2 regions of the Arthrobacter sp. SLBN-83 genome follow, and region 1 is predicted to be linked to the other one. Evidence: riboswitches for the same ligand, from Rfam matches in the RefSeq annotation. Region 1 holds a riboswitch; the other holds the start of a gene.
What was found. Region 1 has a riboswitch for glycine ahead of gcvP (aminomethyl-transferring glycine dehydrogenase). Riboswitches for the same ligand answer to the same signal wherever they lie in the genome.

Region 1 (4,320 bases):
GAACCCCGCAGCCCAGATGGCGACGGCGAGCCTCCGGCGGTTGGGCTCCGGAAAGATGTTGCGGATCAGCGACAGTGTGGACGGCATCAGCATGGCCCCGAAGAAGCCCAGGGCCGCGCGGCCGGCGATCAGCCACTGCGGCGTTGGGGCAAAGGCGGTCGCGGCAGAGACGGCGGCGAAGCCAATGCTGCCGACAACCAGGAGCCGCCGCCGGCCAATCCGGTCGCCCAGGCTTCCCATGGATACCAGCAGGCCGGCCAGCACCAGGGGATAGGCGTCCACAATCCACAGCAGCTGCACGCCGGACGGCTCCAGCGCGCGGGCGATGGCCGGCAGTGCAAATGTCAGCGCCGTATTGTCCACGGCCACCAGCAGTACGGGAAACATCAGCAGCCCCAGCGCCAGCCAATCGCGCCACGGCTGCCGCGGGGCGTTCTTGTCCGTGCGTGCGGGCACAGGGCTGGTGGAAGTCGTCATGAAATAACTATACCGTCCAGACGGTATAGTTTGAAACTCCTGCCGGTTCCGCCTTCCCGCCCGGGGAAGGGCATGATGGGAGGCATGCCCCGGAAGCCTGTAGCCCGCGACGCGGTCCTTGATGCCTTCGAATCCCTGCTGATCGAAGTGGGGGAGCGCGCCGCCACCCTTGACGCAGTCGCCCGGAAGGCCGGCGTGTCCAAGGGCGGCCTGCTCTACCACTTTCCCAACAAGGAAGCGCTCATTGCCGTACTGCTGGACCGGCTGGAGGGCCTGGCCCGGGAGGATGCCGATGCCATGGCCTCGGCCGGCGAAGGTGCCGCCGCGTACTTCATCCGTTCCTCGGTGTGGGCCGACACTCCACTGGACCGGGCCATCGTTGCCGCCACCAGGCTTGCCGAGGTGGCGCATGAGGAGACGCGGCGCCGGTTCGCGGCCATCCAGCAGCGCTGGCTGGACGAGATTGCCGCGGATGTTGGTCCGGGACTGGCGAAGGCGGTCCTCTATATGGGCGACGGCCTGTACTTCAACGCCATGCTGTCAGTGGCGCCTGCGCCGGCGGGGGGAGCGGCCGCTGACGTGGAGGAACTCCTTGCTGCCCTGGAGCGGCTCCGCCGGTAGGATTTGCCATTTGCCGGGAGGGGCGGGGCGTAGGACAATGGAGAGTTGTGAGGGCTGCCACCGGCCGTCATGACCCAACAAATGAATAGCCTTTGATCTGCGGCGGGAGAGTTCTGCCGAAAGTACAGGCAGGCGCCGTAGGAGCAAATCCTCCCCAGGAATCTCGCAGGCCCCTGTACCGCCGCGGCGAGGCGCCTCTGGAAAGCAGCAGGCAGTTGCCCTTCCTCCCTTGGGGAGCCGAAGAACTGTTGTGCTCACCGACGGTGCAAGCGGATCCTGCCAGGCAGGCACCGCGGAAACTCTCAGGTCCAATACAGAGCGGGGAGGAACCCGAATAGCTGTGGCGTACCCTGCGCCGCCTGAGTAAATGGAGTTCCTTCGTGCCGGTTACCCCAGCCTCCACCACCTTCGTAGACCGCCATATCGGTGCGCGCCGCCAGGCCGACGTCGACACCATGCTCAAAGCCGTGGGCTACGACACCCTCGACTCCCTGGTGGACACGGCCGTTCCCAAGGTCATCCGCCAGGAAACCGCCCTCCGGCTTCAGGACGCCCTCAGCGAGGTCGAGGTCCTCACGGAGCTGCGGAAGCTTGCCGGGAAGAACAAGACCGCCGTCCAGCTGATCGGCCAAGGGTACTACGACACGGTCACACCGCCTGTGATCCGCCGCAACATCCTTGAATCCCCGGCCTGGTACACCGCCTACACCCCGTACCAGCCGGAGATTTCCCAGGGCCGGCTCGAGGCCCTGCTGAACTTCCAGACCATGGTCCAGGACCTGGTTGGCCTGCCCATCGCCAACGCCTCGCTGCTGGATGAAGCAACCGCCGTCGCCGAAGCCGTCCTGCTGATGCGCCGCGCCAACAAAGCCAAGCCCGCTGCGGACGGCAAGACCGTCCTGGACATCGACGTCCTGCCGCAGACCATCGCCATCGTCAAGGGCCGCGCCGAGGCGCTGGGTTTCGAGGTTGAAGTGGCAGACCTGTCCCAGGGCCTGCCCGAGGGCGACATCAACGGCATCGTGCTCCAGCAGCCCGGCGCCTCCGGCCGGGTATGGGACCAGTCCGCCGTGATCGCCAACGCCAAGGAACGCGGCGCCCTGGTCACCGTCGCCGCCGACCTGCTGGCCCTGACCCTAATCACCCCTCCCGGTGAGCAGGGCGCGGACATTGCCGTCGGCTCCGCCCAGCGCTTTGGTGTCCCGCTGTTCTTCGGCGGCCCGCACGCCGCCTACATGGCTGTCCGCAAGGGGCTGGAGCGCTCGCTGCCCGGCCGCCTGGTTGGCGTCTCCAAGGACGACGCCGGTGTTCCCGCCTACCGCCTGGCGCTGCAAACGCGAGAGCAGCACATCCGCCGTGAAAAGGCCACGTCCAACATCTGCACCGCGCAGGCGCTGCTGGCCATCGTCGCTTCCATGTACGCCGTGTACCACGGCCCGGACGGGCTGAAGGCGATCGCCGCAACCGCCCACGGCCATGCCCGCACCCTCGCGGCCTCGCTTGCCGCTGCCGGCGTGGAGGTCCTGCATGCGAGCTTCTTCGACACCCTGACGGTCCGCGTCCCCGGGCGCGCCGCCGGCATCGTCGCCGACGCTGAAGCGCGCGGCATCAACCTGCGCAGCATCGACGCGGACACCATCGGCATCTCCCTGGATGAAACCACGACGCCGGCCATCGTCGCCCAGGTTGCCGACATCTTCGGGGCCACCGTTGCTGGAGATGCCGTTGCCGGCGGCGGGGGATTCGGGCTGGAGGCCGCCGTCGAGCGTTCCTCCGACTATCTGCAGCATCCGGTGTTCAACACGCACCGGTCCGAAACGCAGCTGCTGCGTTATATCCGGAAGCTCTCGGACCGGGACCTGGCGCTGGACCGGACCATGATCCCGCTGGGTTCCTGCACCATGAAGCTGAACGCCACCGCCGAGATGGAAGCCATCTCCTGGCCGGAGTTCGCCTCCATCCACCCGTTCGCCCCGGACTCCCAGACCGAAGGCTGGCGCGAACTGATCGCGGACCTGGAAGCGGACCTCACCGCCATCACCGGCTACGACCAGGTCTCGATCCAGCCCAACGCCGGGTCCCAGGGCGAATTGGCGGGGCTGCTGGCGATCCGCGGTTACCACCACTCCCGCGGCGAGCAGCAGCGCAATGTCTGCCTGATCCCGGCCTCGGCCCACGGCACGAATGCTGCTTCCGCGGTGTTGGCCGGCATGAAGGTGGTCGTCGTGGCTACTGCGTCCGACGGCACCATCGACCACGCTGACCTGGAAGCCAAGATCGAGGCCAACAAGGACGCCCTGTCCTGCATCATGATCACCTACCCCTCCACCCACGGCGTCTACGACGGCGACGTCCGCGAAGTCTGCGACGCAGTCCACGCCGCCGGCGGACAGGTCTACATCGACGGTGCCAACCTCAACGCGCTCGTTGGGCTGGCGCAGCCCGGCAAGTTCGGCGGCGACGTGTCCCACCTGAACCTGCACAAGACCTTCTGCATCCCGCACGGCGGCGGCGGCCCCGGCGTGGGCCCGGTCGCAGCCAAGGCACACCTGGCACCGTTCATGCCCGGCGACGCCACCACCTGGAATGCCGGCACCGGAGCCACCGACGTGCCGATTTCCGCCTCCCGGTTCGGTTCGGCCGGCGTGCTGCCGATCTCCTGGGCGTACGTGAAGCTGATGGGCGGCGAGGGCCTGACCGAGGCCACCAAGTCCGCACTGCTGGCTGCCAACTACGTCGCCTCGCGGCTGAACGAGTACTTCCCGGTCCTCTACACCGGTGAAGGCGGCCTCGTTGCCCACGAGTGCATCCTGGACCTGCGCGAGCTCACGGCGAAGACCGGTGTGACCGCCGAGGACGTGGCCAAGCGGCTGATCGACTTCGGCTTCCACGCCCCCACCCTGGCGTTCCCTGTGGCCGGCACCCTGATGGTGGAGCCCACCGAGTCCGAGGACCTGGCCGAGATCGATCGCTTCATCGAGGCCATGATCACCATCCGCAAGGAAATTGACCAGGTGGCCAACGGCGACTTTGCCGTTGCAGACTCACCGCTGCGCCGCGCACCCCACACGGCAGCCGCCGTCGTCAGCTCCGACTGGGACCGCGCCTACACCCGCGAGCAGGCCGCCTTCCCCGCCCACCACAAGCAGGACAAGTACTTCCCGCCGGTGGGCCGCATCGACGGCGCGGCAGGGGACCGGAACCTGATCTGCTCCTGCCCGC
Region 2 (4,320 bases), 390 kb from region 1:
TGGAGACGCCCACCAGCCGGCCGGGGAGCGAGCGTTCCATCCCCTTCTGCACGGCCATGTAGGCGGCGTGCGGTCCGCCGAAGAACAGCGGCACGCCGAAGCGCTGGGTGGAGCCGACGGCAATGTCTGCGCCCTGCTCACCCGGAGGGGTGATCAGCGTGAGGGCCAGGAGGTCCGCGGCGACGGTCACGAGCGCACCCCGCTCCTTGGCGGCGCTGATGACCCCGGACTGGTCCCATACCCGGCCGGAAACTCCGGGCTGCTGCAGCACGATGCCGTTGATGGCTCCTTCCGGCAGGCCCTTGGCGAGATCAGCCACTTCAACATCGAAGCCCAGCGCCTCAGCGCGGCCCTTGACGATGGCGATGGTCTGGGGGAGGCAGTCGGCGTCCAGGACAGTCCTGCCGTCCTTGGCGTCTGCGTTCTGGCCTTTGGCCTTGTTGGCGCGCCGCATCAGGAGCACGGCCTCGGCCACCGCGGTGGCCTCGTCAAGCAGGGAGGCGTTGGCCACGGGGAGTGCCGTGAGGTCCTGGACCATGGTCTGGAAGTTCAGCAGGGCTTCGAGACGACCCTGGGAAATTTCGGGCTGGTAGGGCGTGTAGGCCGTGTACCAGGCCGGGGACTCAAGGATGTTGCGGCGAATGACCGGCGGAGTGACCGTGTCGTAGTACCCCTGGCCGATCATCTGGACAGCGGTCTTGTTCTTGCCGGCGATGCGGCGCAATTCGGCCAGGACTTCAACTTCGCTGAGGGCGTCGGTCAGCTTCAGGGCGGTTTCCTGCCGGATGGAGGCCGGGACGGCAACGTCCACCAGGCCGTCCACGCTGTCGTAGCCCACGGCTTTGAGCATGGTGTCGACGTCGGCCTGGCGGCGCGCGCCGATGTGGCGGTCAACAAACGATGTTGGAAGCGATTGAATCGTCATGAGGAACTCCAGTTTTGGCCGGCCGAAGGTGGCACGGCGTGGGATGGGTTCCTCCCCGCTCTGTATTGGACCTGAGAGATTCCGCGTTGCCTGCTCTTGGCAGGGGCCGCTTGCACCGTCGGTGAACCAGGCAAAAGCCGGGTTGCTTTCCAGAGTCGCCTCGCCATGACGGTACGGGGGCCTGAGAGATTCCTGGGGAGGATTTGCTCCTACGGCGCCTGCCCGGTGTTTTCGCCGGGAGGACTCTCCCGTCACAGCTCGAAAGGCTTATTCAAATGTGGGTGATTCGGCTCACAAGGTATCGGGAATGGCGGGCGGTGGCAAATCGCGGGCCCGTGAAGCACCCGAAAGAACCGAAGAAGACGGGGCCTTGCTCCGCTTGTGTCAGGAAGGGTTTGACATTGCATCGTGACGGACACCACACTAATCCCCGGGATTGGCGCTGCCTGCGGCTGGCTCAGCGTATCCGGAGCGGCTCAACTGTGCGGCGCCTGTCCCATTGCATGACCGCCGTGGCCCCCGACAGGCCGCGGCGTCCAACTGAACATGCCTTCGACCTGCGGCGGGAGAGCCCTGCCGGGTACATTTAGCAGGCGCCGTAGGAGCAAACCCTCCCCAGGAAACTCTCAGGCCCACGTACCGCCGCGGACAGGCAACTCTGGAAAGCAGCCAGGCATGCCCTGGCTCACCGACGGTGCAAGCGGCTTGGGCTGCGGAAACTCTCAGGTTCCCTACAGAGCGGGGAGGAACCAAATCTTTTGCGGTACCCAAAATGCCGCTTTATCGATGGAGTTCCTCATGGCGATTCATCCCCCCACTTCCAACGGCGAACCAGCGCGCAACGGCGCGCGCACGGCGGTCCGCAGCGAACCTCCCCACCTGGAACGGCAGCTGACCAACCGCCATATCCAGCTCATTGCCATCGGCGGCGCGATCGGCACCGGCCTCTTCATGGGCTCCGGCAAGACAATCTCCGCGGCCGGCCCTTCAGTGATCTTCGTGTACATGATCATCGGGTTCATGCTTTTCTTCGTCATGCGCGCCATGGGCGAACTGCTGCTGAGCAACCTGAACTACAAGTCCTTCAGCGACTTCGCGGCGGACCTCCTGGGGCCGTGGGCCGGCTTCTTCACCGGCTGGACATACTGGTTCTGCTGGGTGATCACCGGCATCGCGGACGTTATCGCCATCGCCGGCTACTCCAAGGAACTATGGCCGGCGCTGCCGCTCTGGATCCCGGGCCTGGCCACCATTGGCATCCTGCTCGTGCTGAACCTCGCCACGGTCAAGGCCTTCGGCGAAACCGAGTTCTGGTTCGCCCTCATCAAGATCGTCGCCATCGCTGCGCTCATCATCGTGGGCCTTTTCATGATCTTCACCGGCTTCCAGTCCGACACGGGCACGGCCAGCTTCACCAACCTGTGGAGCCACGGCGGGTTCTTCCCCAACGAGTTCATGGGCTTCGTTGCCGGATTCCAGATCGCCGTGTTCGCCTTCGTCGGCATTGAACTGGTGGGCACCACCGCCGCCGAGGCCAAGAACCCGGAGAAGACCCTGCCCAAGGCCATCAATGCCATCCCGGTCCGCGTACTCCTGTTCTACGTGGGCGCGCTGGTCATCCTGATGGCCGTCACTCCGTGGACCCAGTTCGCCGCCGGCCACAGCCCCTTCATCGGCATGTTCTCCCTGGCCGGCCTCGGCGCCGCGGCCACCGTGGTCAACCTGGTGGTCCTCACCTCGGCCATGTCCTCCGCCAATTCCGGTATCTACTCCACGTCCCGCATGGTCTTCGGCCTTGCCCAGGAGGGCGACGCGCCGGGCATCTTCAGCCGCCTGTCCACGAGGAAGGTGCCCAGCAACGCACTGTTCCTGTCCTGCGTCCTGCTGCTCTCCGGCGTCGTCCTCATGTACGCCGGCCAGGACGTTGGCAAGGCCTTTGAAATGGTGACCACAGTTTCCGCCGTCTGCTTCATCTTCGTCTGGTCGATCATCCTGGCCAGCTACATTTCCTTCCGTCGCCGCCGCCCCCAACTGCACGCGGCGTCGAACTTCAAGATGCCCGGCGGCATCCCCGCGGTCTGGGTGGTCTACGCGTTCTTCGCCTTCGTCCTCTGGGCACTGACCACCCAGCCGGACACCCTCATCGCCTTGTTGGTAACACCCATTTGGTTCGTTGTCCTTGGCGTGGCCTGGGCCGTCTTGCGGCGCCGGCCCGCACACCTTGCCCGCTTCGAGGTTTTTCGGGCCGAGCTCCGCAATGACGCGGAGGCTAACGGGCGAAGCGCTGCCGGGGTGTCCGCCCAAGAGGTAGAGCAGGCCAGGAAGTAACGCCCGACGGCGGGCTGCCGGCAGGTGCGTTGGATCCAAGGGTGGGTCCGGCCTGCAGAGCAGCCCGCCCGCGGGTGCCGGGCGCGGAAGTTAAGCATGCTTAGTGTTTATCCACATAGGATGGAAAGAGCACGGCAGCCTCCCGCTGCAGGTCGATTGAATGAAGGTGACCATGGCCCGGCGCAGCAATCCCGCACTTCGTATCGCACAGGAAACCGCCCACAGAACCATGTTCGATTCCGACGGCAAACCCAAGCCCGGCGTCCACAACATGCTCCTGAAGGCGGTTCAGATCCAGCGGCCGCTGGTGGTTGGATACATCCGGCGGCTCCAAAAGAAGCACCCGCGCGCCACCGCAGCCCAGCTGGCGGACATCGCAGAGCGCGACTACTTGCGCGCTGTCGCCGGTGGCGGCGCCGTGGTGGGCGCTACCGCCGTCGTACCCGGTGTTGGCACTGTAGCGTCGCTGGGACTGTCCGCCGCCGCCACAGTGGGCTTCCTGGAAGCAACGGCACTCTACGCAACCTCGCTGGCCGAACTTCACGGCATCCGGCTCACCAACCCGGAGAAAGCCGGCACCATGGTCATGGCCATCATGCTCGGCGAGGAGGGTACAGCCCTGCTGGGAACCCTGAGTGGCCAGGCCTCCGGCAGCGGCAACAGCGCCGCCAATAATTGGGGCAATGTGCTCTCCAAGTCGATGGTGGGGCCGGGCTTCGGCAGTGTACGGAAGCGTATCCAGCACGCCTTCCTCAAGAACCTGCTCAAGCGGCAGGGTACTGCGCTGTTCGGCAGGGCGCTCCCGTTCGGCATAGGGGCCGTTGTGGGTGGAGCCGGTAACCTCGTGATGGGCCGTGCGGTGGCCAAGAATGCCCGTGAGGCGTTCGGGCCGATGCCGGACACCATTCCCGGGGAGCTGACGGCAGCTGCCGGGCCGGACCACCTAACGCTGGAAGGCAACATTCTTGGATCTCAACGCTGACGTAGGCCAATCATTCGGCTCCTGGACGGCAGGAGGCGACCCGGCCATGTTCCAGCTGATCACCAGTGCCAACGTGGCCTGCGGC

Region 2: it holds a riboswitch for glycine, as region 1 does, so the genes downstream of both, cycA (D-serine/D-alanine/glycine transporter) here and gcvP (aminomethyl-transferring glycine dehydrogenase) in region 1, are expected to answer to the same signal.

The regions. Positions count from the first base shown of each region.
Region 1 is NZ_VFMX01000001.1:556,041-560,360, reverse strand. It holds gene FBY30_RS02485 (MFS transporter) at 1-477, opposite strand, end outside; gene FBY30_RS02480 (TetR/AcrR family transcriptional regulator) at 562-1,098, shown strand; glycine riboswitch at 1,192-1,289, shown strand; gene gcvP (aminomethyl-transferring glycine dehydrogenase) at 1,479-4,320, shown strand, end outside.
Region 2 is NZ_VFMX01000001.1:948,318-952,637, reverse strand. It holds gene gcvP (aminomethyl-transferring glycine dehydrogenase) at 1-925, opposite strand, end outside; glycine riboswitch at 1,085-1,186, opposite strand; glycine riboswitch at 1,479-1,577, shown strand; glycine riboswitch at 1,578-1,672, shown strand; gene cycA (D-serine/D-alanine/glycine transporter) at 1,724-3,253, shown strand; gene FBY30_RS04290 (hypothetical protein) at 3,426-4,235, shown strand; gene FBY30_RS04285 (LamB/YcsF family protein) at 4,219-4,320, shown strand, end outside.